2 regions of the Streptomyces sp. NPDC021093 genome follow, and region 1 is predicted to be linked to the other one. Evidence: predicted binding sites of a transcription regulator. Region 1 holds the regulator's gene; the other holds the start of a gene.
What was found. Region 1 encodes HrcA, which represses chaperone genes, less so after heat shock. Its sites were predicted from a motif close to TTNGCACTCNGNNNNNCNGAGTGCNAA; they were not measured.
Positions count from the first base shown of each region.

Region 2: a site for HrcA is predicted at 3,500-3,526, ahead of groES (co-chaperone GroES). Genes of this name have one in related genera too.

Region 1 covers NZ_JBIRQJ010000006.1:238,328-244,037, forward strand. The annotation lists gene ACH4SP_RS20185 (16S rRNA (uracil(1498)-N(3))-methyltransferase) at 1-471, opposite strand, end outside; gene ACH4SP_RS20190 (nitronate monooxygenase) at 468-1,565, opposite strand; gene dnaJ (molecular chaperone DnaJ) at 1,795-2,931, opposite strand; gene hrcA (heat-inducible transcriptional repressor HrcA) at 2,932-3,948, opposite strand; gene ACH4SP_RS20205 (MBL fold metallo-hydrolase) at 4,120-4,851, shown strand; gene ACH4SP_RS20210 (DUF3097 domain-containing protein) at 4,886-5,710, shown strand, end outside.
Region 2 covers NZ_JBIRQJ010000007.1:369,994-375,703, forward strand. The annotation lists gene ACH4SP_RS23670 (carbohydrate ABC transporter permease) at 1-152, shown strand, start outside; gene ACH4SP_RS23675 (hydroxyacid dehydrogenase) at 203-1,228, shown strand; gene groL (chaperonin GroEL) at 1,306-2,931, opposite strand; gene groES (co-chaperone GroES) at 3,046-3,354, opposite strand; gene ACH4SP_RS23690 (polysaccharide deacetylase family protein) at 3,578-4,477, opposite strand; gene ACH4SP_RS23695 (polysaccharide deacetylase family protein) at 4,477-5,502, opposite strand.

The DNA.
Region 1 (5,710 bases):
CTGCTTGGTGCTCATCGCGTCCGCGACCTCGGGGAAGCGGAGCCTCCGCGACTGCTTCCCGGCCTCCCTCGCGGTGGCCCGCCACTTGGCGAGGGACTTGGCACCCCGCTCGCCCCTCCACTGCGTGATGCAACGCGCGGCCTGCCACGGCACGACGGCGTCGACGCCGGTCTCCGTCATCGTCTCGACCGCCAGCTCGCCCCGGTCCCCCTTGGGGAGGGCCTGCACGACGGTGATGCGCGGCCGCGGCTCGTCCTCGACGACCGTCCCGGTGACCTTCACGACGAGCCGGTCCTTGCCCTCCGCCGCGACGACGACGCCCTCGGCGCCGTTTCCCGCCCCGTCGGTCAGGACGACGTCCTCGCCCGGCTGCAGGCGCCGTACGGACACCGCGTGGCGCCCCTCGGGGCCCTCCAGGACGTACTCCCCGCCCTGCGGCACGCTCTCCACCACGAACACCGGCGCCGTCATGACGTCGACCTCCTCAAAGCCATCTCCGTCCACGCCGAGTCCGCCTCGGCCGCGAGCACCTGTACGAGCCGCCCGGCGGGCAGGTCCCGCGCCAGCCGGTGCCCCTGCCCCGCCCACAGCGCCATGCCCTGGGCGTCGCCCAGCCGCGCGGCGGCCTTGCGCAGCCCGGCGGTCATGTAGTGCACCTCGGGATATCCGGACGGGGCGTACGGGCCGTGCTCGCGCATGAACCGGTTGACCAGGCCCCGCGCGGGGCGCCCGGAGAACGCCCGGGTGAGTTCCGTCCGTACGAACAGGGGGTTCCGCAGGGCCTTCTTGTGCATCGCGTGCGCACCGGACTCCGGGCACGCCAGGAACGCCGTCCCCAGCTGCGCCGCGTCCGCGCCCGCGGCCCGTACGGCGGCGATCTGCGCGCCGCGCATCAGCCCTCCGGCGGCGATCACCGGCAGCTGTACGGTCTCGCGGACCTGCGTCACCAGGGACAGCAGCCCCAGCCCGCTGCTGCCGTCGGTCTGCGGGTCGTCGCGGTGCGTGCCCTGGTGCCCGCCCGCCTCGATGCCCTGCACGCACACGGCGTCCGCACCCGCCCACTCGGCGGCCTGCGCCTCTTCCGGAGTGGTGACGGTGACGATCGTAAATGTCCTGACATTTGCGAGGGCGTCGAGTTCGTCCCTTGAGGGGCAGCCGAAGGTGAAGGACACCACCGGCACGGGGTCGTCGACGAGGAGCGCCAGCTTGGCCTCGTACCCGTCGTCGGTGCCGTGGTCGTCGCGCTCGGCGATCGGCGTCTCGTACCAGGCGCTCTCGCTCGCGAGTTGCTGCCGGTACAGATCCAGGGCCGCCGGGTCGGCGGCGGGCTGCGGCATGAACAGATTGACCCCGAACGGCTTCGAGGTCAGCGCGCGCAGCTGCTTGATCTCCTCGTACATCCCGTCGGCGGTCTTGTAACCGGCCGCGAGGAAGCCGAGCCCGCCGGCGTCGGACACGACACCGGCCAACTCGGGGCAGGAGGCCCCGCCGGCCATGGGCGCCTGCACGATCCCTCGCCGGCACAGCTCTCCCAGCGTGGGCATCACCCTGGACTCAACAGACATGCCCGCATCGTTTCACGCCCGGGCCGACCCGCCGAATCGAACGAGAACGGGGCCGGACCCGATGGTCCGACCCCGTTTCGCACGGACGACAGCGGATGCCCACCGCAGGGACGAGAACTACCGCCCGTTGAAAGCGTCCTTCAACCGTGAGAAGAGCCCCTGCTGCCCCGGCTGACTGTGCGCCCCGGGGGACGACCCCCGGACCCCCAGCAGCCCCGGCACCCGCTGCTCAGCGCCCGTTGAAAGCGTCCTTCAACCGCGAGAAGAGCCCTTGCTGCCCCGGCTGGAACTGCCCCGTGGGCCGCTCCTCGCCGCGCAGCTTCGCCAGCTGGCGCAGCAGGTCCTCCTGCTGCGGGTCCAGCTTCGACGGCGTCAGCACCTCGACGTGCACGATCAGGTCGCCGCGACCGCCACCGCGCAGGTGTGTCACGCCGCGCCCGTGCAGCGGCACCGACTGGCCCGACTGCGTACCGGGCCTGATGTCGATCTCCTCGACCCCGTCGAGCGTCTCCAGCGGCACCTTGGTGCCGAGCGCGCCCGCCGTCATCGGGATGGTCACCGTGCAGTGCAGGTCGTCGCCGCGCCGCTGGAAGGTGGGGTGCGCCAGCTCGTGGATCTCCACATAGAGGTCGCCGGCGGGGCCGCCGCCGGGGCCGACCTCGCCCTCGCCCGCGAGCTGGATGCGGGTGCCGTTGTCGACACCTGCCGGGATCTTCACCGTGAGCGTGCGACGCGACCGGACGCGGCCGTCGCCGGCGCACTCCGGGCACGGCGTCGGCACGACCGTGCCGAAGCCCTGGCACTGCGGGCAGGGCCGCGAGGTCATGACCTGGCCGAGGAACGACCGGGTGACCTGCGAGACCTCACCGCGACCGCGACACATGTCACAGGTCTGCGCGGCGGTGCCGGGGGCCGCGCCCTCGCCGCTGCAGGTCGTACAGACGACAGCCGTGTCGACCTGGATTTCCTTGGTGGTGCCGAAGGCCGCCTCGTTGAGGTCGATCTCCAGCCGGATCATGGCGTCCTGGCCGCGGCGGGTGCGCGAACGCGGGCCGCGCTGGGACGCCGTACCGAAGAAGGCGTCCATGATGTCGGAGAAGTTTCCGAAGCCACCCTGGCCGAAGCCGCCCGCGCCGCCTCCGCCGGAGGCCGACAGCGGGTCGCCGCCGAGGTCGTAGACCTGCTTCTTCTGCGGGTCCGACAACACCTCGTAGGCGGCGTTGATCTCCTTGAAGCGCTCCTGAGTCTTCGGGTCCGGATTCACATCCGGGTGAAGCTCACGCGCAAGACGCCTGAACGCCTTCTTGATTTCGTCCTGGGAAGCGTCGCGGCGCACGCCGAGTACGGCGTAGTAGTCCGTGGCCACTTACGACTCCGCCAGGATCTGTCCGACGTAACGTGCCACTGCGCGTACCGCTCCCATCGTTCCGGGGTAGTCCATGCGGGTCGGTCCGACCACGCCTAGCTTGGCGACTGCCTCGTCGCCCGAACCGTAGCCGACTGCGACCACGGACGTAGAACTGAGTCCCTCGTGAGCATTCTCATGACCGATACGTACGGTCATGCCTGACTCCGTGGCCTCGCCGAGCAGCTTCAGCAGGACGACCTGCTCCTCCAGCGCCTCCAGTACGGGGCGGATGGTGAGCGGGAAGTCGTGGCCGAAGCGGGTGAGATTGGCGGTTCCGCCGATCATCAGCCGTTCCTCGGTCTCTTCCACAAGTGTTTCCAGAAGAGTCGCGAGAACCGTCGAAACGGTTCCCCTGTCCTCCGGTTCGAACGACTCGGGAAGTTCCTGCACCAGTTGCGGCACATCGGCGAACCTGCGGCCCACGACCCGGCTGTTGAGCCGGGCCCGCAGGTCCGCGAGGGACATCTCGCCGAACGGCGCCGGGCAGTCGATCATCCGCTGCTCGACCCGGCCGGTGTCGGTGATCAGCACCAGCATCAGCCGGGCGGGCGCCAGCGACAGAAGCTCCACGTGGCGCACCGTCGACCGCGTCAGCGACGGGTACTGGACGACGGCCACCTGCCGGGTCAGCTGCGCGAGCAGCCGCACCGTACGGGCGACGACGTCGTCGAGGTCGAGGGAGGCGTCCAGGAAGCTCTGGATCGCCCGCCGCTCCGGCGTGGACAGGGGCTTGACCCCGGCCAGCCGGTCGACGAACAGCCGGTAGCCCTTGTCCGTGGGGATCCGCCCGGCACTGGTGTGCGGCTGGGCGATGAACCCCTCGTCCTCCAGGGCCGCCATGTCGTTGCGCACGGTGGCCGGGGAAACACCGAGCTGATGCCGCTCGGTGAGGGCCTTGGAGCCGACGGGCTCCTCCGTGCCGACATAGTCCTGGACGATGGCGCGCAGCACTTCAAGTCTGCGTTCACTGAGCATCGCGCACACCTCCAAGCCGTGATGTTCCCTGGTGCAGATCGGGCGTGCGGGGCTGATACCCCGGCACTCTGCCTGGCACTCCCCGTCTGCGAGTGCCAGCGATTGTCGGGCCAGTGTACGGCGGCGGGGTGCTGCCCGGGCAAGGGCGGCGGCTCACGCTAGCGTCACGGTATGGAGATGCGATGGGAAGAGGCCGGCTGGGAACGTCTCGCTCCGGGTGTCGGCAGGCGCCGGCTGCCGGGCTGGGACGCGACGATCGGCCTGGTGGCGGGCGGGCAGGGAGCGCTTCTGTACGACACGGGGTCGTCGCTTCGCGAGGGCGCCGGGATCCGGCTGCAGGCCGAGTCGTTGCTCGGCCGCAGAGTGACGCATCTCGCGCTCAGCCATCCCCACTTCGACCATGTGCTGGGGTCGGGCGTCTTCGCGGGCGTCGAGGTGTTCGCGGCGGTCGGCATGGACACGCTGCTCGTCTCGCAACGGGAGTCGATCTCCACCGACGCGGTACGTCACGGAGTGGCGCCGGACGCCGCCGTCGAGGCCGCGGAGCTGCTGGCCGCCCCGCACCACCTGGTCTCCGACGAGCGGACCCTCGACCTGGGCGGCGGGCGCAGCGTCCTGTTCGCCAACCTGGGCCCCGCGCACAGCGGCCACGACCTGGTGGCCCTCGTGCCGGGCCTGGAGGGCGGCCCCGAGGTCGTCTTCTGCGGGGACCTGGTGGAGGAGTCGGGGGAGCCGCAGGCGGGCACTGACGCGGTCGGTGGGCGGTGGCCCGAGGCACTGGACCGGCTCCTCTCTCTGGGCGGCGAGGACGCCGTGTACGTGCCGGGGCACGGTGCCGCGGTGGACGCGGCGTTCGTACGGGCCCAACGCGACGCGCTGGCACGCCGTTTCAGGGCCTCCTAGCTGCCCCTCGTGCACGTGTCGTAGCGTCAGCCGCATGCGCAGCTACAGCCCCGACTTCACCCCGCCCTGGAAGAAGTCGACGCCCGCCCCCGAACTCCCCGCCGATCACGACCTGGTGGTGGAGGAGGTGTCGACCGGCTTCTGCGGTGCGGTGATCCGTACCGAGAAGACGGCGGAGGGCCCGACGGTCACCCTGGAGGACCGCTTCGGCAAGCACCGGGTGTTCCCGATGACTGTGGCCGGCTTCCTCTTCGAGGGCGCGCCGGTGACGCTGGTACGGCCGTCCTCGGGGGCCGGTCCTGTGCGCCCCGCCCGGACCGCTTCCGGTTCGGTCGCCGTCACGAACGCGCGGGCGCGCGTGGCGCGGGCGGGCCGCATCTATGTGGAGGGGCGGCACGACGCGGAACTGGTGGAGCGCGTCTGGGGCGACGACCTGCGCATCGAGGGCGTCGTCGTCGAATACCTGGAGGGCATCGACGACCTGCCGGCGATCGTCGCCGGGTTCGCCCCGGGACCGGACGCGAAACTCGGTGTCCTGGTCGACCACCTGGTGCCCGGTTCGAAGGAGTCCCGCATCGCCGCCGGGGTGACGGACGCCAACGTCCTGATCGTCGGACACCCGTACATCGACGTGTGGGAGGCCGTGAAGCCGTCCTCCGTCGGCATTCCCGGCTGGCCGCGGATCCCGCGCGGCCAGGACTGGAAGACGGGCGTGTGCCGGGAACTGGGCTGGCCGGACAACACGGGCGCCGCCTGGCAGCACATCCTGGCGCGGGTCCGCTCGTACAAGGACCTTCAACCGTCCCTGCTCGGTGCGGTGGAGCGGCTCATCGACCACGTGACGGTCGGCGACGTGCCG
Region 2 (5,710 bases), on a different contig from region 1:
TGTACGCATGGAACTCCAACGCTCACGCCGAGCCGACCTACCTCCCGATGGTCGTCACCGGCTCCCTCCTCGCCGTCATCCCCCTGATCGTCGCCTTCGTCTCCCTCCAGCGGCACTGGAAGGCCGGACTCACCGCCGGCAGCGTCAAGTGACGGGCACTTCCTTAGCGCCGAACGACCCGATGAGGAGCCCGAGTTCCACCATGCACCACGCCACTGACAATCGCCCCGCGACCCTGCTCGCGATGGCCCCCGGCATCGCGGAACGCCTGCTCAGCGACGACCAGCGGACCCGCCTCGCCCAGCTCGCCCGCACCGACCCCCACCTGGTCGCCCACGATCTGCACGCCCCCGAGTTCGCGGCGGCACTCGCCGAGGCCGAGGTGCTCCTCACCTGCTGGGGCGCCACCCCGCTCACCCCCGACGTCCTGGCCCGGGCCCCGAAGCTGCGCGCCGTCGTGCACGCGGCCGGATCGGTCAAGCACCACATCACCCCGGCCTGCTGGGAACGCGGCCTCACGGTCAGCTCGGCCGCCGGGGCCAACGCCCTGCCCGTCGCCGAGTACACCCTCGCTGCGATCCTGTTCGCCGGAAAGCACGTCGCCAGGGCCGCCCGCACCTACCGCCGCCTCGACGGCTCCGGCCACGACTGGCGCACCGACCTGCACACCTCCGGCAACTACCGCCGCACCGTCGGCATCGTCGGCGCCTCCCGGATCGGCCGCCGCGTCATCGAGCTGCTGGCCCCCTTCGACGTACACACACTGCTGTACGACCCGTACGTCACCCCGGCCGAAGCGGCCCGCCTGGGCGTCGAGCCGACGGACCTGCTGACGCTGTGCACCCGCAGCACGATCGTCTCCGTGCACGCCCCCCAGCTCCCGGAGACCCGGCACATGATCGGCGCCGCCCAACTCGCCGCCATGCCCGACGGAGCCACCCTGATCAACACCTCGCGCGGCTCCCTCGTCGACGAGTCCGCGCTGCTCCCGCACCTGGAGTCCGGCAGGCTGGACGCCGTACTCGACGTCACGGACCCCGAGGTCCCACCGCCCGGCTCGCCGTTCTACACGCTGCCCAACGTCCTGCTCACCCCGCACCTGGCCGGGTCCTTCGGCAACGAGCTGCACCGAATGGCCGACCACGCGCTGGCCGAGCTGGAGCGGTACGCGGCGAGGGTCCCCTTCGCGGAGGCGGTACGTCCGGACGTACTGGACCACTCCGCGTAGCCCCTGCGGGAAACGCACCGAGGCCCGGCACCCCCGAAGGGGCGCCGGGCCTCGGCGTTGTTCAGCTACTGACCAGGTCAGTGGGAGTGGCCGTGGCCGCCGTGACCGGCGTCGGCCTCTTCCTCGGCCGGCTTCTCGACGACCAGGGTCTCGGTCGTGAGCAGCAGCGACGCGATGGACGCGGCGTTCTCCAGGGCGGAGCGGGTGACCTTGACCGGGTCGATGACGCCGGCCTTGACCAGGTCGCCGTACTCGCCGGTGGCGGCGTTGAAGCCCTGCCCGGCCTCCAGGTCGGCGACCTTGGAGGTGATGACGTAGCCCTCAAGGCCGGCGTTCTCGGCGATCCAGCGCAGCGGCTCGACGGCGGCGCGGCGGACGACCGCGACACCCGTGGCCTCGTCGCCGGTCTTGTCGAGGTTGCCGTCCAGGACCTTCACGGCGTGGACGAGCGCGGAGCCACCACCGGAGACGATGCCCTCCTCGACCGCGGCGCGGGTCGCGGAGATGGCGTCCTCCAGACGGTGCTTCTTCTCCTTGAGCTCGACCTCGGTCGCGGCACCGACCTTGATGACGCAGACGCCGCCGGCGAGCTTCGCCAGGCGCTCCTGCAGCTTCTCGCGGTCCCAGTCGGAGTCCGTGGACTCGATCTCGGCCTTGATCTGGTTGACGCGGCCCTTGACGTCCTCGGAGTTGCCCCCGCCGTCGACGATGACCGTGTCGTCCTTGGAGATCGTGACGCGGCGGGCGGTGCCCAGCACGTCCAGACCGGCCTGGTCGAGCTTGAGGCCGACCTCTTCGGCGATGACGGTGGCACCGGTGAGGGTGGCCATGTCGCCGAGCATCGCCTTGCGGCGGTCGCCGAAGCCCGGGGCCTTGACGGCCACGGCGTTGAACGTGCCGCGGATCTTGTTGACGACGAGGGTGGAGAGCGCCTCGCCCTCGACGTCCTCGGCGATGATCAGCAGCGGCTTGGAGCCACCGGCCTGGATGACCTTCTCCAGGAGCGGCAGCAGGTCCTGGATCGAGCCGATCTTGCCCTGGTGGATCAGGATGTACGGGTCGTCGAGGACGGCCTCCATACGCTCCTGGTCGGTCACCATGTACGGCGAGAGGTAGCCCTTGTCGAAGGCCATGCCCTCGGTGAAGTCGAGCTCCAGGCCGAAGGTGTTGGACTCCTCGACGGTGATGACACCGTCCTTGCCGACCTTGTCCATCGCCTCGGCGATGAGCTCGCCGACCTGCTGGTCCTGCGCGGAGAGCGCGGCCACGGCGGCGATGTCGGACTTGTCCTCGATCGGGCGGGCGGTCGCGAGGAGCTCCTCGGACACGGCCTTGACCGCGGCGTCGATGCCCTTCTTCAGGGCGGCCGGGGAGGCACCCGCGGCGACGTTGCGCAGGCCCTCGCGGACGAGCGCCTGGGCCAGCACGGTGGCGGTGGTCGTACCGTCACCCGCGATGTCGTTGGTCTTGGTCGCCACCTCCTTCACCAGCTGGGCACCGAGGTTCTCGTACGGGTCGTCGAGCTCGACCTCACGCGCGATGGTGACACCGTCGTTGGTGATGGTCGGGGCGCCGAACTTCTTGTCGATGACGACGTTGCGGCCGCGGGGGCCGATCGTCACCTTCACGGTGTCGGCAAGCTTGTTGACGCCGCGCTCAAGGGCGCGACGGGCGTCCTCGTCGAACTTCAGGATCTTCGCCATGGAGCTTTCTCAAGTCCTCTCGGAATACGAACTGCGCCCCTGGACGCCCGGCGTGTGAGCGGGGGCCAGGGGCGCAGAACAAAAAATGCGGAAGTGAATTACTTCCCGGCGTGCTTACTTCTCGATGATGGCGAGAACGTCGCGGGCCGAGAGAACGAGGTACTCGTCCCCGTTGTACTTCACCTCGGTGCCGCCGTACTTGCTGTACAGCACTACGTCGCCGACGCTCACGTCGAGCGGCAGGCGCTCGCCGTTCTCGAAGCGGCCCGGACCCACGGCGAGGACGGCGCCCTCCTGGGGCTTCTCCTTCGCGGTGTCCGGAATGACCAGGCCAGAGGCGGTGGTCTGCTCGGCGTCGAGCGGCTGGACCACGATGCGGTCCTCAAGCGGCTTGATGGCAACCTTGGAGCTTGCGGTCGTCACGATCCGGTCTCCCCCTTCGGAGATCTCACGGGGTTAACAGTCTGGGGTGGCGACCAGGTGGATCCGTCGTCGCGGGTGCCGGACCTGCCCGTCGCTGTGTTGGCACTCTCCAGTGGTGAGTGCCAGAGCCGAGACTATGACGCAGTTAGCACTCGGTCAAGCGGAGTGCCAATCCAAGACCCCCGGGAGTGATCCGGCCGCCCTCCGCACGGCATCGCGGCCGTCACAGGTAGTCCTCCAGGCGCGCCACCGTGAACCCCTGGTCCTGGATCCTGCGCAGCATGCGGGCCGTCATCTCGGTGATGGTCGAGCCCTTGAGCTCGTCGGGACCGCGGAAGTGCGCGAGAACGATGTCACCGGACTTGAGGCGGTCGCCCTCCGCGTAGCGCATGTTGTGGATCTGCATCGACTCGCGCCAGAGGACGAGGGCCCGCACCCCGCAGCTGCCCGCCGCGCGCACCGTGGCCTCGTTGTAGTTGCCGTACGGCGGGCGGAAGAGGGTGGGGCGGGTGCCGAAGCGGGCCGCCAGGCGGTCCTGCTGGCCGCAGATCTGCTTGCGCTGGCCCTCGTACGACAGCGTCCGCAGGTTCGCGTGTCCCGTGGTGTGGTTCTGGATCGTGCCGCCGCCGGCGTCGCGCAGGCGCTTGAAGTGGTCGTAGTCGCTCCCGGCGACGCTGTCCGTCAGGAACATGCTGATCGGGAGCTTCAGCTCCCCGACCATCCTGATGAACCGGGGGTCCTTCTCGGCCCCGTCGTCGAAGGTCAGGAAGACGACCTTGTCGCGGGTCCTGACCCGGTCCAGGACGACGGGCGGTCCGGACGCCTTGAGCACGGGCGTACGGTCCGGGTGCGCCGGGGCCGGTGCGAGGGGACCCGCCAGGCCCCAGCGCGCGTATGCCTTCAGGGGTACGCCCCTGGCGTCGGTCCCCGGTGCGGCGGGCGCCGGTGCCGCCTGCCCGGGGGTCGCCCCGGGCGTCGCGGACTTCGCCGCGGACCCTTCCCGCAGCTCTCCGGAACCGTCCCCGGCCCCTTGTCCCGCGCATCCGCTCACCCCCGCGACGAGCACACCGATCGCCACCGCCCCCGCCGCCCACAGCCCCGACCGGCGTGCCCGTCCTCGCATCACACGTAATCCTCCAGCTTGGCCACGGCGTATCCCTTGGCGGTGATCGTCTTCATGACCCGACGAATCATGTCGGGCATGGTCCCCTTCCAGTCACCCCGCCCCCGGAAATGTGTGAGGACGATGTCGCCGGGGTGCAGGTCCTTGTCCCATTCGCGCCATTCCATCCGGTCCGGGAAGGCCTCCGCCGCCCACAGCGGGACCGCCTTCACACCGCAGGACTTGGCGGCGACCAGCGTGTCCTTGTTGTAGTTGCCGTACGGCGGGCGGAAGAGCGGGGGGCGCTTGCCGTACCGCTTCTCGATGTTGGACTGCTGGCCGCAGATCTCGTGCTTCTGCTGTTCGTACGAAAGGCCGGGCAGGTAACGGTGGTTGAGGGTGTGGTTGTGCAGGGCCACGCCCTTCTTCTGCATCTTCTTGAAGTACGCGTAGTCCTCCTTCACCAGGTAGTCGGAGAGGAACGCGCTGTACGGGATCTTCAGCTCGTCCATCATCCGGATCAGCTCGGGGTCCTTCTCGGCCCCGTCGTCGATGGTCAGGAACACGACCCTGTCCTTGACCGGCACCGTCGTGAAGATCGGCGGCAGCCCCTCCGAGACCTGGCCGTCCACCTCGAAGCCCTGCCGGGCCTTGATCTTCGGCTTGACCCTGGGCGCCGGAGGCACGGCCAGCGGCGTCTGCACCAGCCCCCAGCGTCTGGCCGCCACCACCCGGGCCGCCTGCGCGGCCTTGGCCGCGGCCTGCTCCTGCCGCAGCTTCTCGGCGGGTGAGAGCAGGGCGCCGGCCGCGCCGTCCACCTTCTTCCGCCCCTCCCCCGTCTCCCCCGCCTCCCCCGCCTCTCCCGTCTCCTTCCCGAGGGCGGCCCCGCCCCGGCCGCCCGTCTCCTGCTCCGCCGGGGTCGCGCACCCCGAGGCGATCGCGGCCGTCACCAGAACCGCTACCGCCATGGTGCCCCGCCTGCGCCCGCCTGCTCCCGAGTTATCCACAGAGAGCCCTCTTTCTTCTGCTTGTCGTACAAGTCGCATGGCGCCGCATCCTGTCAGCGGGGCGGGCCGGGGAGCGGGCGACACGGGGAGGCGGCGCGGACGGTCGCCCGCCTGGCCCACATGCGGTGGGCGGGGCGGGGCAGGCAGGACGGGCGGGGTCGGCGGTTCTGCCGGGCTGGACCACAATGGGACGGGTGACGAACCACTCCGGCCGCCCTTCCGGCGACGACAACGCCGACGCCACCGG